Regions from separate parts of the Pseudomonas sp. TE24901 genome, predicted to be linked through region 2. Evidence: predicted binding sites of a transcription regulator. Region 2 holds the regulator's gene; the other holds the start of a gene.
The links. Region 2 encodes sigma-54, which starts transcription at its own class of promoters, with help from an activator protein. Its sites were predicted from a motif close to ANTGGCATNNANNTTGCTNT; they were not measured.

Region 1: the regulator sigma-54 is predicted to act here: its motif matches at 2,870-2,889, upstream of glnK (P-II family nitrogen regulator).

What each region holds. Positions count from the first base shown of each region.
Region 1 covers NZ_JBSSAF010000001.1:444,433-454,119, reverse strand. Annotated here, with positions in the region: gene ACVWVP_RS02140 (methyl-accepting chemotaxis protein) at 1-610, shown strand, start outside; gene ACVWVP_RS02135 (YifB family Mg chelatase-like AAA ATPase) at 723-2,219, opposite strand; gene ACVWVP_RS02130 (accessory factor UbiK family protein) at 2,415-2,675, opposite strand; gene glnK (P-II family nitrogen regulator) at 3,098-3,436, shown strand; gene ACVWVP_RS02120 (ammonium transporter) at 3,471-4,811, shown strand; gene ACVWVP_RS02115 (secondary thiamine-phosphate synthase enzyme YjbQ) at 5,023-5,448, shown strand; gene sutA (transcriptional regulator SutA) at 5,552-5,878, shown strand; gene ACVWVP_RS02105 (HAD family hydrolase) at 6,075-6,770, opposite strand; gene xerC (tyrosine recombinase XerC) at 6,767-7,666, opposite strand; gene ACVWVP_RS02095 (DUF484 family protein) at 7,669-8,385, opposite strand; gene dapF (diaminopimelate epimerase) at 8,399-9,229, opposite strand; gene lysA (diaminopimelate decarboxylase) at 9,233-9,687, opposite strand, start outside.
Region 2 covers NZ_JBSSAF010000002.1:217,717-227,403, forward strand. Annotated here, with positions in the region: gene pmbA (metalloprotease PmbA) at 1-439, shown strand, start outside; gene ACVWVP_RS04680 (FagA protein) at 587-982, shown strand; gene ACVWVP_RS04685 (class II fumarate hydratase) at 975-2,351, shown strand; gene ACVWVP_RS04690 (hypothetical protein) at 2,379-2,822, shown strand; gene ACVWVP_RS04695 (superoxide dismutase) at 2,824-3,435, shown strand; gene ACVWVP_RS04700 (ZIP family metal transporter) at 3,468-4,361, shown strand; gene ACVWVP_RS04705 (HPr family phosphocarrier protein) at 4,466-4,738, opposite strand; gene rapZ (RNase adapter RapZ) at 4,755-5,612, opposite strand; gene ptsN (PTS IIA-like nitrogen regulatory protein PtsN) at 5,615-6,079, opposite strand; gene hpf (ribosome hibernation-promoting factor, HPF/YfiA family) at 6,090-6,395, opposite strand; gene ACVWVP_RS04725 (RNA polymerase factor sigma-54) at 6,471-7,964, opposite strand; gene lptB (LPS export ABC transporter ATP-binding protein) at 8,149-8,874, opposite strand; gene lptA (lipopolysaccharide transport periplasmic protein LptA) at 8,874-9,407, opposite strand; gene lptC (LPS export ABC transporter periplasmic protein LptC) at 9,394-9,687, opposite strand, start outside.

The sequences.
Region 1 (9,687 bases), on a different contig from region 2:
CTCGATGCAAGAAGCCTCGTCGTCGCTGGAACATATCGCCACGGCACTGAACAGCACGGCCACGGTGATCAACACCTTGGGCCAGCGCTCCCAGGAAATCGGCGGGATTGTGGGAGTGATCACCTCGATTGCCGAGCAGACCAACCTGTTGGCGCTGAACGCCGCCATCGAAGCTGCACGGGCCGGCGAGCAAGGCCGTGGTTTCGCGGTGGTCGCCGACGAGGTGCGCAACCTGGCGTCGCGTACCCGTGAGGCCACTGATGAAATCTCCGGGATGATCCAGAGCATCCAGCAGGAAACCGGCAACGCCATCAGCACCATGGAGCGCGGCAATGTGTTGATGCAAGAAGGCCTGTCGCGTAACGCCGACGTGGCTTCGGCCCTGGCGCGCATCGACGAGCAAAGCCGCTCGGCCGGCCAGCAATTTGCGGCGATCACCACCGCGACCCAGGAACAGAGCAGCACCGCGAACGTGCTCAGCAGCAACCTGCAAAGCATTGCGCTGGCCAACAGCGAACAGCGTGAAGTGGTGTCGAACCTGGCGATCACCGCCAAGGAACTGGAAACCCTGGCGGCGGGCTTGCGCCAAGAGGTCGACCGCTTCCGCTGACACCCCGCCCCCTGTAGGCGCCGGCTTGCCGGCGATGAGGCCCTCAGGCCTCGCGCAAACCTTGAGGCAGCCATCGCCGGCAAGCCGGCTCCTACCCTGGTAGGTGTTGCGCTCAGGTGATGGCTGCCGGCCGATATTGCAGGGCCTCTTGCAGGTGATGGCGTGCGATTGCGTCTGTCTGCTCAAGGTCGGCCAGGGTCCGCGCCACTTTCAACAGCCTGTGAGCCGCCCGCAGGGACAAGGTCAGCCGCTCGCAGGCGGTCTCCAGCCAGCCTTCATCGACCTTCGACAGCTGGCAGTGCTGGCGTAACCCCGGCAGGTCCAGAAAGGCATTGGCACAACCCTGGCGCCGTTGCTGGCGTTCACGGGCTGCGCAGACCTGCCTGGAGGCACTGGCGGTATCGTCGCCGGCCTGCGGTGTCGGGTTCAGCGCTGTGCTTTCCCGTGCAACGGTCAGGTGCAGGTCGATGCGGTCCAGCAGCGGCCCGGAGAGCTTGTTGCGGTAGCGTTGTATCTGTTCCGGCGTGCAGCGGCAGCGCCCACTGGGTTCGCCCAGGTAGCCGCAAGGGCAGGGGTTCATGGCCGCCACCAGCTGGAAGCGTGCCGGGAAACTCACCCGGTCGCGAGCGCGGGAAATCACGATGTGCCCAGACTCCAGGGGTTCACGCAGCACCTCAAGCACCTTGCGATCGAACTCCGGCAGTTCATCCAGGAACAGCACACCGTGATGGGCCAGTGTGATCTCCCCCGGCTGCGGCTTCGACCCGCCCCCCACCAAGGCCGGGCCGGACGCCGAATGGTGGGGCTGACGAAATGGCCTATGAGGCCAGTGGCTCAAGGGAGCCAGGCTGACGACGGACTGAATTGCCGCGACTTCCAGGGCTTCCTGTTCACTCAGCGGTGGCAGCAGGCCCGGCAGGCGGCTGGCGAGCAAGGTCTTGCCCGTACCGGGTGGCCCGCTCAACAGCAGGTTATGCGCGCCCGCCGCCGCGATCAGCAGCGCACGCTTGGCTGCCAGTTGACCCTGGACTTCGCTCAAGTCCGGGTAAGGTTTGTTCAGGTACTGCAAACCATCAGATGTGTAGGGCTCGATGGGCTGATGCCCATTGAGGTGCGCCACCACTTGCAGCAGATGGTCCGCCGCGATCACCTTCAACCCCGCCGCCAGGCACGCCTCCTCGGCATTCGCCCGGGGCACTATCACGGTGCGCCCGGCCTTGCGTGCCGCCAGCGCAGCTGGCAACACTCCCTTCACTGCGCGCACCTCGCCCGACAGCGCAAGTTCCCCCAGGCATTCCACATCGTCGAGCATCAACGACGGCACCTGCGCGCTGGCCGCGAGGATCCCCAGGGCAATCGCCAGATCAAAACGCCCGCCGTCCTTGGGCAGGTCGGCGGGCGCGAGGTTGAGGGTGATACGGCGGGCGGGGTATTGCAGTGCGCTGTTGAGGATCGCGCTGCGTACGCGGTCTTTGCTCTCCTTGACGGCGGTTTCGGGCAGGCCGACCAGGGTCAGGGATGGCAGGCCGTTGGCCATGTGCACTTCTACGGTGACGGCAGGGGCTTCAACGCCGATTTGGGCGCGGCTGTGGACGATGGCGAGGGACATGCTCGTTCCTTGAATGGAGGGCCGCTTCCTGCGGTTTTTCAAGGGTAGACGAGGTGGGAGAGAGCGAGGCGGGGGAGGTTTTACAGAACATATCGGTAACCTGTAGGAGCCGGCTTGCCGGCGATGGCGACCTGGAGGCAGGTGTTGAGCCTGAGGGCCTCATCGCTGGCAAGCCAGCTCCTACAGAGGGCGGCGTTATTCAGTGGGCGGTGTCAGCCGTGCTTCCAGCTCTGCCACCTTCGCCTCCAGGCTCTCCAGCCGTGCACGCGTACGGGCCAGCACGACCATCTGGCTATCAAACTCTTCCCGGCTGACCAGGTCGAGTTTGCTGAAGCCGCTTTGCAGCAGCGCCTTGAACTGGCTTTCGATTTCGTTGCGGGGCAGCGGGGTGTCGCCGCTGAACAGGCGAGAGGCGTGGCCGCTCAGGGCGTCGAGGAGGTCTTTGGGCGCGAGCATGGGAAATATTCCGGAAAACTGTTGGCCGGCAGTGTACCACGCACCGTCTATAGTCTTTTTCACGGGCGGGCGCGCACGCTTTTCGCGCAGTGGGGCGGGCAGTGGCGCACTGTTTTTGTGCGCATTGCCGCCGCGAAAAAGCCCCGGAGGTGGGCATAAGTGGGCAAAGGACTGATTTCAGTGATTTTTACGGAGCTGGCAAGGTTTCTGCTTAGACGATCATGACCCATGCACTGATGCAGTCGCTGTGACGAATGCAGTGCGCCGACGGATCAGGGGTACAGGTTTCGTCACCAGTGGTTCGCTGGCGTCGCAAAGGCAAATGCCGAGGCGACGACGCGTTACAAAGCCAGGCACTGCGCTTAGACTTGAGACGGGTTTGTTTTCCTGGGGCAAGTCCACCAATTCGGGAGAGAGTTTTCATGAAGCTAGTCACTGCCATCATCAAGCCGTTCAAGTTGGACGATGTACGCGAGTCATTGTCCGAGATCGGCGTGCAGGGCATTACCGTTACTGAGGTCAAAGGCTTCGGTCGGCAGAAGGGTCACACCGAGCTGTATCGCGGCGCGGAATACGTGGTCGATTTCCTGCCGAAGGTGAAGATTGATGTCGCCATTGACGACAAGGATCTTGACCGGGTTATCGAGGCGATAACCAAGGCCGCCAACACCGGCAAGATCGGTGACGGCAAGATCTTCGTGGTCAATCTGGAACAGGCTATTCGCATCCGTACCGGCGAAACCGATACCGACGCAATCTAAGCCGCCAAACCCCAACGCCCCAGGAGAAAACAATATGACTCTGCGTAAATTCGCAGGGCTAGGAGCCCTGTTGTCCCTCGTAATGCCGGCCCTGGCATTGGCGGCGGATCCAGCCCCTGCTCCAGTCCTCAATTCCGGCGACACCGCGTGGATGCTCACATCCACCGCGCTGGTACTGTTCATGACCATTCCGGGCCTGGCGCTGTTCTACGGCGGCATGGTTCGCTCCAAAAACATTCTGTCCGTGATGATGCAGTGCTTCGCCATCACCGGCCTGATCACCATTCTGTGGTTCGTCTACGGCTACAGCATGGCGTTCGACACCACCGGCATGGAAGCAGGCGTCGTCAACTTCAACTCCTTCGTGGGCGGCCTGTCCAAGTTGTTCCTGTCGGGCGTCACCCCGGCAAGCATCACCGGCCCTGCGGCGCTGTTCCCTGAAGCGGTGTTCGTCACCTTCCAGATGACCTTCGCCATCATCACCCCTGCGCTGATCGTCGGTGCTTTCGCCGAGCGCATGAAGTTCTCCGCGATGCTGATCTTCATGGGCGTCTGGTTCACCCTGGTCTACGCGCCGATTGCCCACATGGTATGGGGCGGTCCGGGTTCGTTGCTGGGCGACTGGGGCGTGCTGGACTTCGCTGGCGGCACCGTGGTGCACATCAACGCCGGTGTGGCTGGCCTGGTGGCGTGCCTGGTACTGGGCAAGCGCAAAGGTTTCCCGACCACGCCAATGGCACCGCACAACCTGGGTTACACCCTGGTGGGCGCGGCGATGCTGTGGGTCGGCTGGTTCGGCTTCAACGCCGGTTCCGCTGCGGCGGCTAACGGCACTGCCGGCATGGCGATGCTGGTTACCCAGATCGCGACCGCTGCTGCGGCCCTGGGCTGGATGTTCGCCGAGTGGGTCACCCACGGTAAGCCAAGCGCACTGGGCATTGCCTCGGGTGTGGTGGCTGGCCTGGTCGCAATCACGCCGGCCGCTGGCACCGTGGGCCCGATGGGCGCCCTGGTGATCGGCCTGGCAGCGGGCGTGGTGTGCTTCTTCTGCGCCACTACCCTGAAACGCAAACTGGGCTACGACGACTCCCTGGACGCCTTCGGCGTGCACGGCATCGGCGGTATCCTCGGTGCGATCCTGACCGGCGTGTTCGCTGCCCCTTCGCTGGGCGGCTTCAACGCGGCCACCACTGACATCGCGGCGCAAGTCTGGATCCAGTGCAAAGGCGTCGGCTTCACCGTGATCTACACGGCCATCGTGACCTTCATCATCCTCAAGGTGCTGGATGCCGTGATGGGTCTGCGGGTTACCGAAGAAGAAGAGGCGGTTGGCCTCGACCTGGCGCAACACAACGAACGCGGCTACAACTTGTAAGTACGCGAAAAAAAGATGCCCGGCTTGCCGGGCATTTTTTTGTCTGGTGTTTGTCAGTCATAGGGCGCTGTACCGGTTTTTGCGTCGAGTTTGTGATGGGGCGCACGCGGCACTTTTGAGCATGCGAATGTCTTACAGGCATGTAGGCGTATTCGACACTTTGTTTTTTCCCAGAGCGCGCTAGAATGCGCGCCGATGGGCGGAGAACTGTATGTGGCAACAGACCCTGATTACCCTGCGGGCAAAGCCCCGGGGCTTTCACCTGGTGACCGATGAGTTGCTGGCCGGCTTGCCTGAATTGAAGGCCTGTCGTGTGGGGCTTTTGCACCTGTGGCTGCAGCACACCTCGGCCTCGTTGACCGTCAACGAGAATGCCGATCCGGCGGTTCGCCGTGACTTCGAGCGTTACTTCAATTCGCTGGTGCCGCAAGGCCGCGCCGGATTCGAACACAACGACGAAGGTCCGGATGACCTGCCGGCGCACTTCAAGGCCAGTCTCCTGGGCTGCCAGCTGAGTTTGCCGGTCAAGGCCGGCCGCTTGGCGATGGGGACCTGGCAAGGTGTTTATCTGGGCGAGCACCGTGATCATGGCGGTGCTCGTAAAGTCCTCGTCACCTTGCACGGTGAAGAGGCATAAGCCACTGGAAATCCAGTGGATGTTGATTTTTTTCCGGCAGCCTTCGACAGTTGGTGAAGCTGGGCTATAACTAATCTGCTTTTCGCAAGTCATGAGGTAGAACATGAGCGACGATGATCTGGAAAACGACGAACTCGAAGTAGGTGACGAAGACGACACCGAAGAAGGTCTTGAAGCGGCGGCGGAAGACGTTGCTGACGACGACGGTGGCGATGATGTACCTGCTCCAGCCGCCAAAGGCAAAGCCAAGGCTGCTGTGTCGGTAGACGAACTGCCGAGCGTTGAAGCCAAGAACAAAGAGCGCGATGCGCTGGCCCGTGCGATGGAAGAATTCCTCGCCAAAGGCGGCAAAGTGCAGGAAGTCGAGGCCAACGTGGTGGCAGATCCACCGAAGAAGCCGGATAACAAGTACGGCAGCCGACCTATCTGAGGTCAGCCACCTGCTTGTAGGAAAGAGCCCGCCGTCGCTGCGGGCTTTTTCATGCCTGGAATAAGTTTTTCTACAAGTCACTGTGAATCTAATGTGGGAGCGGGCTTGCTCGCGAATGCGGTGGGTCAGCCAGCTCATCTGGCACTGATACACCGCATTCGCGAGCAAGCCCGCTCCCACATTTTGATCGCTGGTGTTACTGCCAGTTGCGCAGCAGTGGCGGCAGCTCGTTCAAGCTGCGGATTTCTGCATCCGGGCGCTTATCCGCGTCCCACACCTTACCCGTCGGGTTGAACCACACCGCCCGCAGCCCCGCCTGCTGTGCCCCGGCGATGTCATCTCCCGGATGATCGCCAATATGCACCGCCTGGCTCGCGTCCACGCCGCCACGTTGCAACGCCTCCTGAAACAACCGCGCATCCGGCTTGGCAATGCCGATGTCTTCGGCACGCAAGGCAAAGTGGAAGTATTCGGCCAGGCCAACGCGTTGCACATCGGCGTTGCCGTTGGTGATCACCCCCAGCAGGAAGTGCTGGCGCAGGGCCTGGAGCATGGGCTCGGCTTCGGGGAACGGGGTGAGTTGATGGCGCGCATGAATGAACGCTTCAAAACACACATCCGCCATTTCCGTAGCTTGTGGTTGTGCATATCCGGCCTCTTCGAACGCATGCATCAACACGCGATGCCGCAAGATGCTGATGCGGTGTTTGAGTTCGGGATGACGCTCCAGCACTTGCTGGCGCAGGCTGGCGAAATGCTCCAGAGGCAAGTCGCCGACCTTGGACGCGTTAACCGCCAGCCATTCGCGCATCGACGCTTCGGCGCTGATGATGACCGGTACGTTGTCCCAGAGCGTGTCGTCCAGGTCGAAGGTGATCAGCTTGATACTCATGAGTCGCCGCCCTTGATGCGTTTGGCCCGTGGATGGGCGCTGTCGTACACCGTTGCCAGGTGTTGGAAGTCCAGATGGGTGTAGATCTGCGTGGTCTTGATGTCGGAGTGGCCGAGCAGTTCCTGCACTGCGCGCAGGTCCTGGGACGATTCCAGCATATGGCTGGCAAAGGAGTGCCGCAGCATATGGGGATGCAGGTTCTGCCCCAGCTCGCGTTCGCCGGCTGCCTTGACCCGCACTTGAATCGCCCGTGGCCCCAGGCGTCGGCCTTGCTGGCTGATGAACACTGCGTCGTCCACGGGGTTGGCCAGGGCGCGCAGCGGCAACCACAGTTGCAAGGCTTCCCGGGCCTTCCTGCCCACTGGCAGTACGCGGGTTTTGCTGCCCTTGCCGAGTACTTGTACCAGGCCGTCCGCCAAGTCGAGTTGGTCGAGGTTCAAGCCGGTCAGCTCCGACAGGCGCAGTCCCGAGGAGTAGAACAGTTCAAGAATCGCCTGGTCGCGATGGGCGAGGAAGTCATCTTCGACAGCACCGTCCAGAAGCTGCAAGGCACGATCAGTGTCGAGGGTCTTGGGCAGGCGCCGTTCGCCTTTGGGCGGCGACAGGCCATTGGCCGGGTCGTGATCGCACAGGCCTTCACGGTTCAAGTAGTGATAGAGCCCACGCACTGCCGACAGCAGGCGGGACAGACTGCGCGAGGATTGCCCGGCCTGGTGCAGGCGTGCGATCAGGCTGCGCAGGCTCTGGATGTCCAGGGCCTTCCAGCTGCTGATTTGCTGCTTTTCGCAGTACGCCAGGACTTTGTTCAAATCCCGTCGGTACGCTTCCAGCGTATGGGGCGACACCTGGCGCTCGTTGCGCAGGTGAGCGCAATAAGCGTCCAGTTGCCGTTCCATGGCTAGCGCACCGCGCGCAAGGCGGTGGTGAAGCGTGGCAGCACGCGGCCCAGCACTTCGGCGATGTAGGTCAGGAACAGCGTGCCCACCGAGCTTTTGTAGTGCGCAGGGTCGCGGCTGGCGATGGCGAGTACGCCATGCAAGCCTTGGTGGCTGAGGGCAACCACGGCGGTGGAGCCGATCTGCTTACGCTGCTCGGCGCCAAACAGGAAGTCCAGCTCATGCTCACGCAAGGTGCCACTGATGGTCTTGCCTTCGGACAGCAAGCCGCCAATGGCGGTCTGCGCTTCGCCGCCGCTGACCCAGCGACCCACCGGCATCGGGTTGTCGCTGAACAGGATCAGGCTGACAAACGGCACCTGAAAGTCCTGGCGCAGGCTGTCTTCCACGGCGATGACGGTTTCTTCAAGGCTGGTGGCGTCCATCAAGGTCAGGATCAGGCGGCGGGTTTTCTCGAACAGGCGATCGTTGTCGCGGGCGACGTCCATCAAGTGCGAGAGCTTGTGGCGCATTTCGATATTGCGCTCGCGCAGGATCTTCATCTGCCGCTCCACCAGCGACACGGTGTCGCCACGCTGGTGGGGAATGCGCAGGGCCGGCAGCAACTCTTCGTGTTGGACGAAGAAGTCCGGATTAGCCTCAAGGTACGCCGCGACGGCGGCGGCCTCCAGACTTTCGCTCGGGGACGCATGTGCGGGTACTTGAGGCTTATCGGTCATTGGCTTGGCTCACTCATAGACGGACCTGTCCTTCGTATACGCGCGAGGCCGGCCCGGTCATCATCACCGGGTGGCCAGGGCCTGCCCATTCGATGGACAGGCGTCCACCGGGCAGGTCGATCAGCAGGGGCGAATCCATCCATCCCTGGCTGATCGCGGCCACGGCAGCGGCGCAAGCACCGGTGCCGCAGGCCTGGGTTTCGCCGGCGCCGCGCTCCCAAACGCGCAGTTGCGCGCGGGAACGGTCGATCACCTGCAGGAAGCCCACATTGACCCGTGCCGGAAAGCGCGGGTGGTGTTCGATCTTCGGCCCCAGTTCATGCACGGGCGCGTTGTTGATGTCATTGACCCGCAGCACCGCATGGGGGTTGCCCATGGAGACCGCTGCCAGGTCGACGATCTGGCCGTCGACGTCGACCGCGTAGCTGGACGCCTGCTCGGTGGCCTGGAACGGGATGTCTGCCGGCACCAGGCGTGGCGCGCCCATGTTGACGCTGATCTGGCCGTCGCTGCGGATATCCAGCTCGATCACGCCGCTCTTGGTCTCGACGCGGATCTGCCGCTTGGCGGTCAGGCGCTTGTCCAGCACAAAGCGGGCGAAACAGCGGGCACCGTTGCCGCACTGCTCCACTTCGGAGCCGTCGGAGTTGAAGATCCGGTAGCGGAAATCCACCTCCGGGTTGCTCGGCGCCTCGACGATCAGCAGTTGGTCGAAACCAATCCCGGTGTGACGGTCGCCCCACTGTTTGGCGTGCTTGGGCAGGATATGCGCGTGCTGGCTGACCAGGTCCAGGACCATGAAGTCATTGCCCAGCCCGTGCATCTTGGTAAAACGCAGCAGCATGGCTTACTCCGGCAGCAGGCTTTCGCCAGCATACAACTCGGCTACCGTCTCGCGGCGACGCACTTCAAACGCTTGATCACCGTCCACCAGCACCTCGGCGGTACGACCGCGGGTGTTGTAGTTGGAACTCATGACAAACCCATAGGCACCGGCCGAATGCACGGCCAGCAGGTCGCCTTCTTCCAGGGCCAACTGACGATCCTTGGCGAGGAAGTCGCCGGTCTCGCAGATCGGGCCGACGATGTCATAGGCGCGGGCTTCGCTTTGGCGAGGCGTCACGGCAGTGACATTCATCCAGGCCTGGTACAGGGCCGGGCGGATAAGGTCGTTCATCGCCGCGTCGACGATGGCGAAATCCTTGTGCTCAGTGTGCTTGAGGTACTCGACCTGGGTCAGCAGCACACCGGCATTGGCCACGATGTAGCGGCCTGGCTCGAACATCAGCGTCAGGTCGCGGC
Region 2 (9,687 bases):
GTTTGACGGTGATGGTCTGGCGACCTATGCCAAGCCGTTCGTCGAGAAAGGTGAATTGGTGTCCTACGTACTGGGCACTTATGCAGGCCGCAAACTCGGCCTGCCAAGTACTGCCAACTCGGGGGGCGTGCACAACCTGTTCGTCACCCATGGCGATGAAGACCAGGCGGCGCTGCTCCGGAAGATGGGGCGAGGGCTGTTGGTGACTGAGCTGATGGGCCACGGCTTGAACATGGTCACCGGGGATTATTCCCGTGGTGCGGCGGGCTTCTGGGTAGAGAACGGTGAGATTCAGTTCGCGGTCCAGGAAGTGACCATCGCCGGCAACATGCGCGATATGTTCAAGCAGATCGTTGCCGTGGGTAATGACCTGGAACTGCGCAGCAACATTCGCACGGGTTCTGTGCTGATCGAGCGGATGACTGTCGCCGGCAGTTGATCCTCACACGCTAAACAAAAAGGCGCGCCATCTTGCAGAGGGCGCGCCTTTTTTCATGGCCGCGTTTCAGTCCGATTAAAGTGCCACTCTTGTTTTGATTCTCAATATCATTTAATAATAAATATCATTACCGAATGAGTGTGGATCATGAGTTCTGTCCTGCATGAGGATCCGTACCTGGAAAGCTGGCGCTGGATGAGTCGTCAGATTCGCTGCGGCCTCGACCCCAATGAACCTCGCCTGATCGAACATTACCTCAATGAGGGGCGATACCTGGCGTGCTGCACGGCGACCCATCCGTGGACGATTGCCGAAACCTCGTTCCGTCTCCTGATCGACACCGCCACCGATATCGCGCTGCCCTGGCACTGGCGATCCCTGTGTTTGGACCAGGCCTGGCGCCCACTGCGCGACCTGGAAAAACTCTCCCTCTGTGCCTGCCGCCTCAAGCGCTGGCAGACCTTTGCCTGGCAATTGGCAACCTGCGAATTGCTGCCGTCTATTTCTCACTCCGACCTGGTGCAAGGATCTAACGATGAGTAACACCCGTATCGAACGCGACAGCATGGGCGAACTGCAAGTGCCGGCCGAGGCCTTGTATGGCGCACAAACCCAGCGCGCGGTGAACAACTTCCCGATCAGTCATCAGCGCATGCCGGCGCAATTCATTCGCGCGCTCATCCTGGCCAAGGCAGCGGCCGCCAAGGTCAACGTCGACCTCAAGCAGATCAGCGAAGGGCAGGGTAAGGCCATCGTCGATGCTGCCCAGGGCCTGCTCGAAGGCGACTTCATGCCGCATTTCCCAGTAGATATCTTCCAGACCGGCTCCGGCACCAGCTCCAACATGAACGCTAACGAGGTGATTGCTACCCTCGCCAGCCGTTTGCTCGGTGAGGCGGTCAACCCCAATGACCACGTCAATTGTGGCCAGAGCAGCAACGACATCATCCCGACCACGATTCACGTCAGCGCCGCTTTGGTCTTGCACGAGCAAACCCTGCCGGCCCTGCTGCACCTGGTGCAGGTGATCGAGCAGAAGGCCGAAGAGGTTCATCCGTTCATCAAGACCGGCCGCACCCACCTGATGGATGCGATGCCGGTGCGTATGAGCCAGGTGCTCAACGGCTGGGCGCAGCAATTGAAGGCCAATATCGGCCATTTGCAGGATTTGCTGCCAAGCCTGCAGGCATTGGCTCAAGGTGGCACGGCAGTGGGCACCGGGATCAACGCGCACCCTGAGTTCGCCGTGCGCTTCAGCCAGCAACTGAGCCATCTCACCGGCGTGACATTCACCCCGGGCAAAAACCTGTTTGCACTGATTGGCTCCCAGGACACCGCCGTTGCCGTATCCGGTCAACTGAAAGCCACAGCGGTCTCGTTGATGAAAATCGCCAATGACCTGCGCTGGATGAACTCCGGTCCTCTGGCGGGCCTGGGCGAAATCGAGCTGGAGGGCCTGCAGCCTGGCTCTTCGATCATGCCCGGCAAGGTCAACCCGGTGATTCCGGAAGCGACCGCCATGGTGGCCGCGCAAGTCATCGGCAACGACACCGTGATTACCGTGGCCGGCCAGTCAGGCAACTTCGAGCTCAACGTGATGTTGCCGATCATCGCCCAAAACCTGCTCGGCAGCCTCGAATTGCTCGCCAATTCCAGCCGTTTGCTGGCAGACAAGGCCATTGCGAGCTTCAAGGTCAACGAAGGCAAGCTGAAAGAAGCCTTGTCGCGCAACCCGATCCTGGTCACTGCACTCAACCCGATCATCGGTTACCAAAAGGCTGCTGAAATCGCCAAGAAGGCCTATCAGCAAGGCCGCCCGGTGATTGATGTCGCCCTCGAGCACACCGACTTGCCCCGTAGCCAACTGGAGGTCCTGCTGGATCCGGAAAAGCTCACGGCTGGCGGCGTGTAACCACCGACCCTGCTTTGGAGGCTCACCATGGAGCACTGGAAACGCACGATCGAACGGGCCAATCGCTGCTTTATGGCGGGCGAGTTGGTCGACGCTCGGGAAGCTTATTTGCAAGCCTTGGCCCTGGCTCAAGTGTTATTCGAGCGCTGGGCGGATGCCGACGAAGCAGTGGCGGCTTGCGTCATTTCCCATCACAACCTGGCGGACCTGCATTTGCGCCTGAACCAGCCGGAGGAGAGCGCGGAATACCTGTGCGCTATTCACCAACGCCTGCTCCAGACCATGCAGGACCCACGGCTGAGCCCGCAACTGCGCGAAGCGGCCTTGCGCCAGAGCAGCAAGACCTATGTCGAGCTGTTGAATTTCATCAGCGATCACGGTGAGTACCCTCGTACCCACCGCTTGCTGGGCGGCACTGCGGCGCAAACGGATGCGTCGACCCGCCACAGTCCTTATTACGGAGCCCATTGAGATGACTTACACGTTGCCAGCCTTGCCCTACGCCTATGACGCCCTTGAGCCGCATATCGATGCGCAAACCATGGAGATTCACTACACCAAGCATCACCAGACCTACATCAACAACCTCAACGCGGCGGTCGAGGGCACCGAGTTTGCGGGTTGGCCGGTAGAGAGGCTGGTGTCCAGCGTGCAGCAATTACCGGAAAAACTGCGGGCTGCGGTCATCAACCAAGGCGGTGGCCATGCCAATCATTCACTGTTTTGGGCCGTGATGTCGCCAAAAGGCGGCGGCAAGCCAGAGGGCGCGTTGGGCAAGGCCATCGATGAGCAATTGGGTGGTTTTGACAGCTTCAAGGAAGCATTCACCAAGGCCGCGCTGACTCGTTTCGGCAGCGGTTGGGCGTGGCTGAGCGTCACCCCGCAAAAGACATTGGTGGTGGAAAGCAGCGGCAACCAGGACAGCCCGTTGATGAGCGGCAACACGCCGATCCTGGGGTTGGATGTCTGGGAGCACGCCTATTACCTGCTCTACCAGAACCGCCGCCCCGAATACATCAACGCCTTCTACAGCGTCATCAACTGGCCGGAAGTCGCCGCACGCTACCAGGCCGCATTGGCCTGATATTCATCCAATAACAAGATCTAAGGCCGACTATGGGCACTGAAACACTGGCGATCAGCAGCGGGCGAATGTTTCGTTATGCGTTTGGCTCGCTGCTGCTGTTGGCAGGTACTGCATTGCTGGTGGCTCACGGGCTGGCCTGGCTGGACCTCGAACCGCGCATCCTGCGGGCGTTGCAGGGCGGGGCGATTTGCGCGCTCGGCACCGCATTGGGCGCGGTGCCGGTGTTGGTGATTCGCCGGATGCCCGTCGCACTCAGCGATACCTTATTGGGGTTTGGGGCGGGTGTGATGCTGGCTGCGACCGCGTTTTCGTTGATCGTGCCGGGCATTGCCGCCGCTGAAACCCTGGGGCTCTCGCCTTGGGGCGCCAGTGGGTTGATCAGCTTCGGCATCATGCTGGGCGCCTTCGGGCTGTACCTGGTCGACCGCAAGGTCTCCGGTGCGAGCCCGGAAATGTTGGTGGGCACACCGGATAAGCCTGTGATTCCTCCACGTATCTGGTTGTTCGTGTTTGCCATCATTGCCCACAATATTCCCGAAGGCATGGCCGTGGGCGTCTCCGCAGGCGGTGGCATGCCAGATGCCGACAGCCTGGCCATGGGCATCGCCTTGCAGGATGTACCCGAAGGCCTGGTGATTGCGTTGGTATTGGCCGGCGCGGGGATGTCGCGGGTCAAGGCGTTCTTGATCGGCGCAGCGTCAGGCTTGGTGGAGCCGGTATTCGCAGTGCTTTGCGCCTGGCTGGTCAGCCTGGCCGAAGTGCTGTTGCCGCTTGGGTTGGCGTTGGCGGCGGGTGCGATGCTGTTGGTCGTGACCCACGAGGTCATCCCGGAGTCGCGGCGCAATGGTCACGAAAAGCTCGCCAGCCTGGGGCTGTGCATCGGCTTCTGCTTGATGATGGTGATGGACACGGCCTTGGGATAAATCGCTTCTGTAGGAGCCCGGCTTGCCGGCGATGGCGTCCTCAGGTCCAACACCTGACTCAAAGGCCTCATCGCCGGCAAGCCGGGCTCCTACAAGGGATGGGGCTATTCGCCTTCGTCGAAGTAGTTGTTGATCAACGCCACCAGTGCAGCCATGGCTTCGTCTTCCTGTTCGCCTTCCGTCTTCAGGTGAATCTTGGTGCCCTTGCCGGCTGCCAGCATCATCATGGCCATGATGCTCTTGCCGTCGACCATCGATTCCGGTGTGCGACCGGCGCGGATCTGGCAAGGAAACTGCCCGGCCACGCCGACGAATTTGGCTGAGGCACGGGCGTGCAGGCCTAGCTTGTTGATGATTTCAATTTCCAGAGCGGGCATCGCGCAGGTGTTCCTTTCAGCTAAGGTCGCGGTGGCGGACCTGGACGTTCTTGAGGGTTTGTTGCAGCACCTGGCCCAGGCGCTCGGTCAGGTAGACGGAGCGGTGGTGACCACCGGTGCAGCCGATGGCAATGGTGACGTACGCGCGATTGCTCGCGGCAAAGCGGGGTAGCCATTTGAGCAGGTAGCTGGAGATATCCTGGAACATCTCTTCAACATCCGGCTGCGCGGCCAGGTATTCGGCTACAGGCAAGTCCAGCCCGGATTGTTCGCGCAGTTCCGGCTTCCAGTAAGGGTTGGGCAGGCAGCGCACATCGAACACCAGGTCGGCGTCCACCGGCATGCCGCGCTTGAAGCCGAACGACTCCACGAGAAACGCCGTGCCAGGTTCCGGTTGGTTGAGCAGGCGCAGCTTGATGGCATCGCGCAACTGATACAGATTGAGGCTGGTGGTGTTGATCTTGAGGTCGGCGAGGTCAATGATCGGGCCCAGCAACTTGGTTTCATCCTCGATGGCTTCTGCCAGGGAGCGATGGGGGCTGCTGAGGGGGTGACGTCGGCGGGTCTCGGAAAAGCGCTTGAGCAGGGTTTCTTCGTCGGCGTCCAGGTACAGCACATCACAATGAATATGCTTGGCCCTGACCTCCTCGAGCAGTTGCGGAAAACGCTCAAGGTGGCTGGGCAGGTTGCGGGCATCAATCGAAACGGCAACCAGGGGCTGGGCCAGCTCGGTGTGGATCAGTGCGCGTTCCGCCAGCTCCGGCAGCAGGCCGGCCGGCAGGTTGTCGATGCAATAAAAGCCGTTGTCCTCAAGGACATTGAGGGCAGTGCTTTTACCCGAGCCGGAGCGGCCGCTGACGATGATCAAACGCATGATTACTGCCCGTTCTGTTCATCCAGGACAACCTGATAAAGCGCCTCATTGCTGCTGGCGCCGCGCAGTTTGTCGCGTACGTCCTTGCGGTCAAGCATGCTGGCGATCTGCCGAAGCAGTTCCAGGTGCGCATCGGTGGCGGCTTGCGGGACCAGCAGGACAAACAGCAGGTCGACCGGGGCGCCGTCGATGGCGTCGAAATCGATGGGAGCTTCAAGGTGCAGCAGGGCACTGACAGGTGTTTCGCAACCCTTGAGACGGCAGTGGGGGATGGCGATGCCGTTGCCAAAACCGGTGGAGCCGAGTTTTTCACGGGCAATCAGCGCGTCGAAGACATCTTGCATCTCCAGATCCGGCACTTCGCGCGCGATCAGGTTGGCAATTTGTTCGAGGGCTTTTTTCTTGCTGCCGCCCGGCACGTTCACGAGTGAACGGCCGGGGGTCAGGATGGTTTCAAGTCGGATCATGGGGGGAGAGTTAACGACCTGTACCTTGCATCAGGTGCAGATTCTTTTCCTTATGCTTTATGAGTTGGCGGTCCAGCTTGTCGTAGAGCGAGTCGATCGCCGCGTACATGTCTTCATGCTCCGCATTGGCGACGAGCTTTGCATTCGGTACGTGCAGGGTGGCCTCGATTTTCTGCTTGAGCTTATCGACCTCCATGATGACCTGCACGTTGGTGATCTTGTCAAAATGCCCTGCCAGCTTGTTCAGCTTGCTTTCGGTGTATTCACGCAGGGGTTTGGTGACTTCCAGCTGGTGTCCACTGATGTTGACTTGCATACAGCTTCTCCTTCGTTGCCAGTGCATAAAGCGGCAGGCCGGGGTGCCTGCCACTGGAACGCTGTGGCCCGCCCGTCACATCAAACGCTTACGCTCGCTGGAAGGCGCGATCCCGAGGGACTCGCGGTACTTGGCGACGGTTCGACGGGCGACCTGAATGCCTTGTGCCTCCAGTAAACCAGCGATCTTACTGTCACTCAATGGCTTTTTCTGATTTTCAGCGGCAACCAGTTTTTTGATGATCGCGCGGATCGCCGTGGACGAGCATTCGCCGCCTTCGGAGGTGCTGACGTGGCTGGAGAAAAAGTATTTCAGTTCATAAATACCCCGTGGGGTATGCATGAATTTCTGCGTGGTCACCCGGGAGATCGTCGATTCATGCATACCCACTGCTTCGGCGATGTCATGCAGCACCAGCGGCTTCATCGCCTCGTCGCCGTATTCCAGGAAGCCGCGCTGGTGCTCGACGATCTGGGTGGCGACTTTCATCAGGGTTTCGTTGCGGCTTTGCAGGCTCTTGATGAACCAGCGCGCTTCCTGCAACTGGTTGCGCATGAAGGTGTTGTCGGCGCTGGTGTCGGCACGACGTACAAAACCGGCGTACTGCGGGTTGACGCGCAAGCGTGGTACCGACTCCTGGTTAAGCTCCACCAGCCAGCGCTCGTTGTCCTTGCGTACGATCACGTCAGGGACGACGTATTCAGCTTCGCTGGACTCGATCTGCGAACCGGGGCGTGGGTTGAGGCTCTGGACCAGCTCGATGACCTGGCGCAGGTCGTCTTCCTTGAGCTTCATGCGGCGCATGAGCTGGCTGTAGTCGCGGCTGCCCAGCAGGTCGATGTAGTCATTGACCAGGCGCTGGGCCTCGGCAAGCCAAGGCGTCTTGGCCGGAAGTTGGCGCAATTGCAGCAGCAGGCACTCGCTGAGGGTGCGGGCGCCAATGCCGGCCGGTTCGAATTGCTGGATTCGGTGCAGGACGGCTTCGATCTCGTCCAGCTCAATGTCCAGTTCCGGGTCGAATGCCTCAAGGATTTCCTCAAGGGTTTCGTCCAGGTAGCCCTGGTTATTGATGCAGTCGATCAGGGTGACGGCGATCAGGCGATCGGTGTCGGACATCGGTGCCAGGTTCAGTTGCCACAGCAGATGGCTCTGCAGGCTCTCGCCGGCTGACGTGCGGGTGGTGAAGTCCCACTCGTCATCGTCATTGCTTGGCAGGCTGCTGGCACTGGTCTGGTAGACGTCTTCCCAGGCCGTGTCCACGGGAAGCTCGTTGGGAATGCGTTCGTTCCATTCGCCGTCCTCCAGGTTGTCCACCGTCGGGGCGGTTTCCTGATAGGAGGGTTCCTGCACGTCGGAATTGGGTTTTTGCTCGATGTTGTCAGCCAGCGGGTCTGCATTGTCGAAGTCGTCGCCTTCTTCCTGGCGTTCGAGCATCGGATTGGACTCCAGGGCCTCCTGGATTTCCTGTTGCAGGTCCAGGGTCGACAATTGGAGCAGGCGGATGGCCTGTTGCAGCTGCGGTGTCATCGTCAGCTGCTGGCCCATTCTCAGGACTAGCGATGGTTTCATGGCAGGGGCTTAACACCTTATTCGCCGGCGCAATGCGCCATCCACGACAGGGCGCGTGAGCGCCAAACATAAGCAAATTATATGCCTGATATCGGGGGCTTTGCCTAGAGCGCGGTAACAATAAAAAAACTGAGGTTTTTATTGACTCCCGCGCGCGCTGGCGTTCGGCCTGACACCGCGACGCTTACAGGCGGAACTCGTGGCCCAGGTACACTTCCTTGACCAGTTCGTTGGCCAGGATGGTGGCGGAGTCGCCTTCGGCGATCAATTGGCCATCGTTGACGATATAAGCGGTTTCACAGATATCGAGGGTCTCGCGAACGTTGTGGTCAGTGATCAGTACGCCGATCCCCTTGGCCTTGAGGTGGTGGATGATCTGTTTGATATCGCCCACCGAAATCGGGTCGACGCCGGCGAACGGTTCGTCCAGCAGGATGAACTTCGGCGCGGTGGCCAATGCGCGGGCGATTTCCACACGGCGACGCTCGCCACCGGACAGGCTCATGCCCAGGTTGTCGCGGATGTGGTTGATATGGAATTCCTGCAGCAGGCTTTCCAGCTCCTTACGGCGGCCGTCACGGTCGAGTTCCTTACGGGTCTCCAGGATCGCCATGATGTTGTCCGAAACCGACAGTTTGCGGAAGATCGACGCTTCCTGGGGAAGATAGCCGATACCGGCGCGAGCACGACCGTGCATCGGCTGGTGGCTGACATCCAGGTCGTCGATCAGTACGCGACCCTGATCTGCCTGGACCAGGCCGACGATCATGTAGAAACAGGTGGTCTTGCCGGCACCGTTGGGGCCGAGCAGGCCGACGATCTGGCCGCTGTCGATCGACAGGCTGACGTCGCGCACGACCTGACGGCTTTTGTAGGCCTTGGCCAGATGCTGGGCTTTCAGGGTTGCCATTACTCGGCCTTCTTCTTCGGCTGGATAACCATGTCGATACGCGGACGAGGTGCGGTGACCTTGTTGCCATTGGCGCGACCGGCGTTGGCGACCTGTTTCACGGTGTCATAGGTGATTTTTTCACCTTCCGTGGTGTTGCCGTCGGTGCTGACGACCTTGGCCTGGTCAATCAGGACAATGCGGTTCTGCTGGGCGTGATACTGAATGGTCTTGCCATAGCCCTTCATCGGGGCGGTGTCGGCAGGTGCCTGCTTCTGTTCGAAATAGGCCAGGTTGCCCACCGAGGTCACGACGTCGATGTCGCCGCTCTTGGTGCGGGTCAGTGTCACCGTGTTGCCAGTGATCTTCATCGAGCCCTGGGTAATGATCACGCCACCGGTGTAGGTCGCGACGCCTTGCTTGTCATCCAGCTGCGCATCGTCAGCCTGGATGTGGATCGGTTGCTGGCTATCGTTCGGCAGAGCCCAGGCGCTCACGCTTCCCAGTGCTGCGCCCAGACCGAGCAAAATAGGGAGAGTTTTAACGAGCCTCATACTGTCCTCTTACGTTCGATAGCAGGTGTATCCTGCTTTCTTTCAAATACGCTTTCATTCCCTTGCCAGTCGATACACCGCCAGCGCCGTCGATTCTAACGTCTTGCTCGGTCTGCGCATATTGCTTCTGCGGGAATACGGTCATGCGACTGGTGGTGATCACGGTGTCGCGGTTCTTGTCGTCAGTGCGCGCAACGCGTACCGAGTCGATCAGTTCTACTTGGGTGCCGTCCGGGTTGACCTCGCCACGCTTGCTGGTGACGTGCCACGGAAACTCGGT